DNA from 4 places in the Paenibacillus sp. EB106-05-06-XG162 genome. Region 3 is predicted to be linked to each of the others. Evidence: predicted binding sites of a transcription regulator. Region 3 holds the regulator's gene; each other region holds the start of a gene.

The links. The regulator Rex, encoded in region 3, represses fermentation and respiration genes when NADH is low (regulators of the CRP and FNR family bind a similar motif). The targets are predictions, from matches to a motif close to TTGTGAAATATTTCACAA.
Region 1: the regulator Rex is predicted to act here: its motif matches at 1,095-1,112, upstream of AC3WU2_RS27920 (flavocytochrome c).
Region 2: the regulator Rex is predicted to act here: its motif matches at 1,282-1,299, upstream of nadA (quinolinate synthase NadA).
Region 4: the regulator Rex is predicted to act here: its motif matches at 897-914, upstream of adhE (bifunctional acetaldehyde-CoA/alcohol dehydrogenase).

What each region holds. Positions count from the first base shown of each region.
Region 1 is NZ_JBYTDT010000022.1:41,555-43,762, forward strand. Features, by position in the region: gene AC3WU2_RS27910 (exodeoxyribonuclease III) at 1-361, shown strand, start outside; gene AC3WU2_RS27915 (DUF2306 domain-containing protein) at 375-1,013, shown strand; gene AC3WU2_RS27920 (flavocytochrome c) at 1,251-2,208, shown strand, end outside.
Region 2 is NZ_JBYTDT010000024.1:22,686-24,893, forward strand. Features, by position in the region: gene AC3WU2_RS28515 (extracellular solute-binding protein) at 1-10, opposite strand, end outside; gene nadA (quinolinate synthase NadA) at 202-1,140, opposite strand; gene ftsH (ATP-dependent zinc metalloprotease FtsH) at 1,371-2,208, opposite strand, start outside.
Region 3 is NZ_JBYTDT010000004.1:43,136-45,343, forward strand. Features, by position in the region: gene AC3WU2_RS11265 (amidohydrolase) at 1-975, opposite strand, end outside; gene AC3WU2_RS11270 (redox-sensing transcriptional repressor Rex) at 950-1,615, opposite strand; gene dinG (ATP-dependent DNA helicase DinG) at 1,593-2,208, opposite strand, start outside.
Region 4 is NZ_JBYTDT010000004.1:227,319-229,526, forward strand. Features, by position in the region: gene adhE (bifunctional acetaldehyde-CoA/alcohol dehydrogenase) at 1-813, opposite strand, end outside; gene AC3WU2_RS12240 (Crp/Fnr family transcriptional regulator) at 1,135-1,854, shown strand; gene AC3WU2_RS12245 (HAMP domain-containing sensor histidine kinase) at 1,892-2,208, opposite strand, start outside.

The sequences.
Region 1 (2,208 bases), on a different contig from region 3:
CCATAAGCCCGTCATTGTATGCGGAGATTTGAACGTCGCCCATCAGGAAATTGACCTGAAGCATCCGAAGCCTAACTTAGGCAACGCTGGCTTCACACTCGAAGAACGGGGCAAAATGACGACGTTGCTCGGCTCTGGATTCACGGATACGTTCCGCCACCTCTTCCCGGATCAGACAGACATCTATTCCTGGTGGTCTTACATGCCGAAGGTACGGGAGCGGAACGTGGGCTGGCGGATAGACTATTTCCTCGTCTCTTCACAGTTGAATGACTCCATTAAAGACGCTAAGATCGATTGTCACATCATGGGCAGTGATCATTGTCCGGTCATCTTGGAGCTGGATCTAGACCAATCATGAAGGTTCCGCACTTATGAATACGTTACGAAATAGACGGTTATATATAGGGATGATCGGTATTGCTGTCGTGTACATCCTCTATGTCACCTTCATGAACTTCATTCATGATCCGCAGGCTACTGCGTTTCTCGGTCATAAAGCGGGCCTTAAACGCTCGGTGAACACCGACATTTGGCTGCCTGTCATGATGGTTCATATTATTTTTGCCTGTGTGGCCATGCTTGCTGGGGCTGTGAACTTCTCGAGCCTGGTTCTGACGCGGTATCGTTCTTTCCACCGGGTAAACGGTTATCTCTATGTCATAGCCGTCTGTATCGTGGATATCACTTCAGGCTACATGGCTCCATTCGCCACAGGCGGGAAAATCAATAGCATGGCTTTTAACTTCATCAATCTCATCTGGCTACTCATGACGATTGCAGCAGTTGTGTTCATTAAGCGTAAGCAAGTGATGAAGCACCGGAAGTGGATGATTCGAAGCTATGTCTTCTGTTATACGAATCTATTCATTCATCTGCTCACCTATCTTGCGAGCAAAGGCGCTGGACTGCCATACGTGACGAGTTATACGATCGGTGTCTACGGCGCGATCGTGGTCAATTTTCTGCTCGCTGAATGGATCATTCGCCGCGTCTTGCCAAGAATCGAGTAAAAGGGGACGGCTAACCTCCGTCCTCTCACACCCCCGCACAACCTATTTCCATGACATGACCCTAGGCAAAAATCCACAGACTTGTGAAATAAATCACAATATTTGATCTGATTATATATTAGAATTGAAGCGGACTAACAGAGGATACAATCAGATCAAGGAAGTATCGGATTGATGTGACTCTTTATGTTTATCGAAATCTATAAAAGATAGAAAAAGAAAAGTGGAGGGTACATCATGAAAAAGAAAGTATCAGCAATGCTTGTTCTCATTCTCTCCTTCATGCTCATCATCACAGGATGCGGTAAAGGAAGCCAGAATCAGAGTCAGGACAGTGTGAAAAAAGAAGAGGCAAAAGAAACAGAAGCCGTGTCAGGAGCTACTCAGGGTGGTTATACACCAATCGATCAGCTTAAAGATAAATATGACATCATCATTGTCGGTGCAGGTGGTGCGGGGATGTCTGCTGCACTTGAGGCAAAAGAAAAGGGCTTGAACCCGGTTATTTTCGAAAAAATGCCAATTGCCGGGGGAAATACAATGAAATCATCTTCGGGCATGAATGCTTCCGAGACCAAGTTCCAAAAAGAACAAGGCATTCAAGACAGCAATGATTTATTTTATGAAGAGACTCTAAAAGGCGGTCATAACACCAACGACAAAGACATGCTTCGTTTTTTCGTTGACAATTCCGCAAGTGCGATCGATTGGCTCGACTCCATCGGCATTCGTCTGAACAATATTACGATTACAGGCGGTATGAACGAGAAACGCACTCACCGTCCGGAAGACGGCTCAGCTGTAGGGCAATATCTTGTCAGTGGCTTGATGAAGAATATCCAAGAGAAAGAAATCCCACTGTTCGTCAAAGCGGATGTGAAGGAAATTACGGAAAAGGAAGGCAAAGTGAACGGCGTCAAAGTCGTGATCGATGGAAATGAAGAGAAGGCCATTGCAGCAGATGCTGTTGTTGTGACAACCGGCGGTTTTGGCGCTAATATGGATATGATTTCCGAAGTTCGATCTGACTTAAAAGGTCTCGTGACTACCAACCAAATAGGTAGTACCGGTGACGGCATTAAGATGATTGAAAAACTCGGCGGTACAACAGTGGATATGGATCAAATCCAAGTTCACCCTACGGTACAGCAAGAGAAATCCTATCTCATCGGTGAAGCTGTCCGCGGTGAAGGTG
Region 2 (2,208 bases), on a different contig from region 3:
TTCTTGTCATATTTGTATCCCCCTTCAGGTTTATGCCCTCATTATCCAAGATTAAGCAACCGCTTACAATGCAGTTATTTAGGGAGTCATGTTTGTTTTTTCAAGGTACATGCCAACGTGGGGGTTTTTCCATATTGAAAAAAAAGAACCCTTGATTTACAAGAGCTCTTGGCGTGTTCGATATCATAAGTCTAATAAGTGCTACTTCACTTCTAACATGCGCTCCAACGATGACCGGGCTTTGTCTGCAATGTGAGGAGGAACGTAGATTTGCGGCTGCATCGTCTCCAAGCATTTCACGAGCTTCTTCAAATTGTTCACTTTCATATTCGGACATACGAGGAACTTCGAAGCAAAATGGAACTGTTTATCGGGACTATCCAGGCGAAGCTGATATCCAGTACCGTCTTCCGTTCCTACAATAAACTCCTGGCAGTCGGATTTGCGGCAATATTCTAGAATGGCTGTCGTACTACCGATAAAATCGCCCATCTCGACAACTTCGGGACGGCATTCCGGATGCACAACGAACTGCGCGTTTGGATATTTCGCCTTCATCTCTACGACATCTTTTAGCGTAAGCATGTCATGCGTATTGCAATATCCTTCCCAGATAATCATCTTCTTGTCTGTGAATTGTTGAACATAGTGGCCCAAATTTTTGTCTGGAACCCAAATAATCTCTTCAGAATCAACCGATTGAATCACCTTTACTGCATTCGCAGAAGTACAGCAAATATCTGTCTCGGCTTTAATTTCCGCAGATGAATTGATATACGTGACCACGGTCGCATTCGGGTGCTCGGCTTTGAGCTTGCGCAGTCCATCGACATTGACCATATCCGCCATAGGGCAACCTGCACGCTCATCGGGGATAATAACCGTCTTATTCGGAGCTAGAATCTTCGCGCTCTCACCCATAAAATGAACACCACAGAACACAATGACTTCAGCATCCGTCTCTGCTGCTTTCTGTGCGAGCAGGAATGAATCTCCTCGGAAATCCGCAACCTCTTGGATTTCGTCCCGTTGATAATAGTGCGCAAGAATGATTGCATTACGTTCCTTCTTTAATTGCATTAGCCGTTCTCGCAACTCGCGATTCTGCTCTGCCTTATGCTGCAATGCCAAAGCTTCCACTAGACCCACCCCTTTAGTATTTCGTACATCCACGCTTAACGCGTTATGACCCTCGAATCAGTTACCATTTAATTTACACACCCTTGCGTTGCATGTCAATCTGTCAAAACCGTAAAATCATCCTACAAAGTGGTGCTTTGGTTTCGAAGTGATTCAGATCCTTTGAGGAGGTCCCCGGAAAAATCAAAAAAACCGGAACAATAAAGGCTATTGTCCGGTTTTTTGATACATTACTCTTTTTTATCCGTGTCTTCGTTATCGTTATGCACATCCGTGCTTGGTGATTCTTCTTTCACTTCTTCATCGACCTTGTCTGAAGCAAATTTATTCGATTGATCGGATTCGGATTGCGATTGAATATTCACTTTCACTGCATTTGCAGTATCCGTGGATTCAACCGTTTGGCTAGTCTCAGTAGATGCTGAATTCTCATCTGCTTCAACTGTCACACCATCTAACGAACCTGTATCGATCAATTGCTTAATTTGTTCAAGCTCCAACGTCTCTTTCTCAAGCAATGTCTTCGCAATGATATGAACCTCACGCGAGTGCTTCTTAAGAAGCTCTTGCGCTTTCTCATAACAACTACGAATAATCGTCTGCATTTCTTGATCGATCTCATAAGCGATCGAATCACTGTAATTCTGCTCATGACCGAAGTCACGACCCAAGAATACTTGGCCCTGCGAATTACCGAACTGCATTGGTCCGAGACGATCACTCATCCCGTATTCCATAATCATGCTGCGAGCAATACTTGTCGCTTGCTTGAAGTCACTGTATGCGCCAGTACCGATCTCACCAATGAAGATCTCCTCCGCCACGCGTCCACCAAGCAATCCTGTAATCTTGTCAAGAAGCTCTTGCTTCGTAACAAGCAGGCGATCTTCTTTCGGAAGCATAATGACGTATCCGCCAGCGCGTCCACGAGGAACAATCGTTACTTTGTGTACTGTATCCGCATGCTCCAAGAAGTAACCGATGATCGTATGACCTGCTTCGTGGTAAGCCACGATACGTTTCTCGCGGTCACTGATCACGCGGCTGCGCTTCTCTGTACCTACGATA
Region 3 (2,208 bases):
AATTAATGCAGCAAGACGCATTTCTTCAAGCATATCGAGGTTGTTGTTGCTCGCTGCGCCATCCGTACCAAGCGATACCGTTACGCCTGCTTTTAACAGATCCGGTACTCTAGCAACACCGCTCGCAAGCTTCAAATTGCTGCCAGGGTTGTGCGATACACTTACGTTGTAACGTGCAAGCGTCTCAATCTCATCATCCGTCAAATGTACCGCGTGCGCAACAAGCGTCGGACGTGTGAATACACCTAACTTCTCGAGATGCGCCACAGGGCGAAGCCCATATTCATTCACATTCTGCTGTACTTCCGCTGCCGTCTCCGACATGTGCGTATGCATTGGCAGGTCTAGATCATGCGCTGCTTGTACGAACTTCTCAATGAACGCAGGAGGACAGGTATAAGGCGCATGTGGTGACATCATCGTCGTAATTCTGCCATCCGCCTTCCCATGCCAATCCTTCGCAAATTGAACCGCCTCCGCAAGCTTCGCCAGCTGAACATCCTCAGGACATAGACCAATCGCTCCACGCATCAGCACCGCGCGAATACCTGATTCGTCTGTCACTTTTGCCACTTGATCCATGTGATCGTACATATCGAGGAAGGTTGTCGTTCCACCTTTTAACATTTCCAGGACAGATAACGATGTACCCCAATAGACATCCTTCGAGGTGAATTTACCTTCCATCGGCCACATTTTCTCTTGGAGCCATACTTGCAGTGCAAGATCATCACCATGACCGCGCAACAGGGACATTGCTGCGTGACCATGCGTATTCATTAATCCAGGTAAGAACAATAGCCCTTTGCCATCCATAACCTCTACATCTTCAGGAATCACCAAATCCGCTGGAAGCTGCTCGCCTACATACCGAATTTGATCCCCTTCTATCACCATAACCCCGTGAATTACAGGTTTATCTGCGTTCATAACGGCGAAATAGCCGTTCTTAATGATCCATAGATTCTTCTTCATCTTCGTCCATATCCTTCCCATTGTGCAAGTAGTACGCCAAGCTCAATAAATCCGTTGTAAAATCAGCTGTGTGCACACGCACATGCTGAGGCACTTTTAAGATGACCGGTGCAAAATTCAGAATTGCTTCTACACCCGCATTCACAAAAGCGTTTGCCACATTTTGTGCTTCCATCGCAGGAACGGTAATAATACCGATACGAACATTATGCTCACGAACAGTCGCTTCTAAATCCTCCATCGGCTGAACAACAATATTATTAATCTTGCTGCCGATCTTCGGCTGATGTGCATCAAAAACAGCTACAATTTTCATATTATCCTTAAGATATGTATTGTAGTTACTTAATGCTTGGCCAAGATTACCTGCCCCGACAAGAGCGACATTAATCTGCTGATTCAGCTTCAAAATTTGGCGGATTTTCTGAATTAAATAAGCAACATCATAGCCAATCCCTTTACGCCCGAACTCGCCAAAATACGCTAAATCTTTACGGATTTGAGCTGGATTTAAATCCAGCTTCAATCCGAGATCCTGCGAGGAGACCGTAAGGACTTCACGCTGCTGCAATTCACTCAAATAGCGCAAATAAATGGGAAGACGGCGTACAACTGCTTCAGATATTTTCATTGTTTTCATGGATGACTCCCCTCTCTTCCTCGTCCGACAGCCATTCTTGCATTCGAGGCACGATTTGATCTAGCCGCATATGCTCCATCTTCGGACCTGGTAAAGAATATAAGAAATACTTGCCATAATAAGATTCAATAACACGTGTGTCATAAATAATGACGATCCCACGGTCTTGCGCGGTACGTACCAATCGCCCAAACCCTTGCTTGAAGCGAATAACCGCCTGCGGAACTGACAATTTCATGAATGGATTCTTCTTCTCCTTCTGCAGCAGCTCCGACTTTGCTTCAATGAGCGGATGATTCGGCGGCTGGAACGGAAGCCTCACAATCGCCAGACAGGTTAGCGCATCACCAGGAATATCGACGCCTTCCCAGAAGCTGCTTGTACCGAGGAGAACGGACGCCGATTGATCCTGGAACCTGCGAGTTAACTTACTCCGATTCCCGCTGTCAATCCCTTGTCCGATAACCTGAATTTGATGCGGGCTTAGAAGCTCCTTGAGTGGATCGTACACCTGCTTCATCATCCGGTACGATGTGAACAGGACGAGCATTCTGCCATGCGTAGCCACAGCTGCGTCAGCCAGAGACTTCACT
Region 4 (2,208 bases), 180 kb from region 3:
TTTATTATAAATCGGCTCTTCAATGATCACGGCTTGCTCCGAAGCACAGATCATGCCGTTATCGAATGTTTTGGAGAGAATAAGATCGGTAACTGCTTGTTCAATATTCGCTGTTTTCTCGATAAACGCTGGCACGTTGCCCGGTCCAACGCCAAGTGCTGGTTTGCCACAGCTGTATGCTGCCTTCACCATACCTGATCCGCCAGTTGCTAAGATAAGCGCAACATCTGGGTGATGCATCAACGAATCTGTTGCTTCCATGGAAGGGAACTCGATCCATTGAATACAATTTTTCGGTGCGCCATGAGCGACTGCTGCATCACGTAGAATACGAGCGGCTTCAACGCTGCATTTCTGAGCGGATGGATGGAATCCAAAAATGATCGGGTTACGTGTTTTAATCGAAATAAGTGCTTTGAACATCGTTGTGGATGTCGGGTTGGTTACTGGTGTAATCCCCATCACAATCCCAACAGGTTCAGCAATCTTCTGGAAATTATCGAATGAGTTGTCTTCGATCACGCCAACCGTTTTATCATATTTAATACTGTGGTAAATGTACTCTGTAGCAAAGATGTTCTTCGTAATTTTGTCTTCGTATACGCCACGTCCTGTTTCTTCCACGGCCATTTTGGCAAGTGCCATATGCTGATCCAGTCCTGCGAGCGCCATTGCCTGAACGATGGAATCGATCTGCTCCTGGTTAAATCCCATGAACTCGTCAAGCGCTGCTTTCGCGTTCATTACGAGGGAATTGATGTGTTCTTGCACAGTAGGTACAGTATTTTCTACTTTTGTATCTTTCACTGCCATGGTTCTCCATCCTCCATTTAAACTACATATATTTTACAATTCCGCTTACAAATTGATCATAACATATTATTTCCCGATTTTCTACGTGAAATTATTCACAAAGTGTGAACATATTGTGAAAGACATCACATTAACTCTTTTTTCAATGTTCGCTTACTATTCGTCAGTGATTTTTACCACAATGTTTACTGAATATTCAAATTTACTTAAAAATTAACGTTATGATGTGATCCAAAACGTGATAAAATAAGTTTGTGAAGAAATGCACATCATAGATTTTAACAACTAAAAAAGTGCATATCAGAGGAAGGAAATGATATTATGACACTTCTATCTCCAACCGATGTAGAAAGAACAGGTAATACAAGCGTATTCTCGGACACGAACTTCAATCGGTTATCTGTCGTAATGAAAGAACGAATTTTTCCAGAGGGATCCCATCTATTCTGGGAGGGCGATCCAACCGACAAACTGTTCTATATTAGCAAAGGCCGAGTCAAAATCACAAAATCGACTGATGAGGGCAAAGAGCTCATTATGTATATGTACCAAGCCGGGGACTTAGTCGGAAATGTCGATCCCTTCAACCAAGGCAAACACAGCTTCACGGCTGAAGTGATGGAAGAGACAGAAATTGGTATCGTGGAGCAGAAAGATCTTGAGCTTCTCCTCTGCCAACATTGCGACTTCTCCATTGAGTTCATGAAATGGATGGGACAGCATCATCGGCTCACGCAGACGAAATTCCGTGACCTCATGCTCTATGGCAAGCCTGGCGCCTTATGCTCTACGCTTATTCGACTAAGTAATTCTTATGGTGAACCGCACGGAGAACACACGATTATCAACAAGAAAGTAACACATACGGACTTATCCAATATGATCGGTGCGACACGTGAAAGTGTAAACCGGATGCTTAGCGACTTGCGTAAGAAAGATGCCATCGAATACGAAGGCGGACTCATCGTCATTAAAGATGTTGCGCAGCTGCAGGAAATTTGTCATTGTGAGAAATGCCCATTATCGATATGCCGCATTTAATAATAAAGACCGCCTAGTCAGAAAGCATAGGTGGTCTTTATTTTATCTTATATTCAAATGTAAACCTCGCACCACCATTCGGTGATTCCAGACATTCGACCTTCGTCTGCAGCTTATCTGCAATATGCTTGCAAATCGCGAGCCCAATTCCCGTTACTCCCGCTTCACCGATATAATTCCGTTCGAAGACAGATTGCCGCTCTGCGATGGGCACCCCTGGACCATCATCATCAACGATGATACAAAACCCACTTGGCGTCTGTTCCAGTGTTACTTCCACTTCCGTCGCTGCGTAGCGAACCGCATTTTGCAGAAAATTAATGGTCAGCTGAAAAATTTGCTCCGCTGGTATAG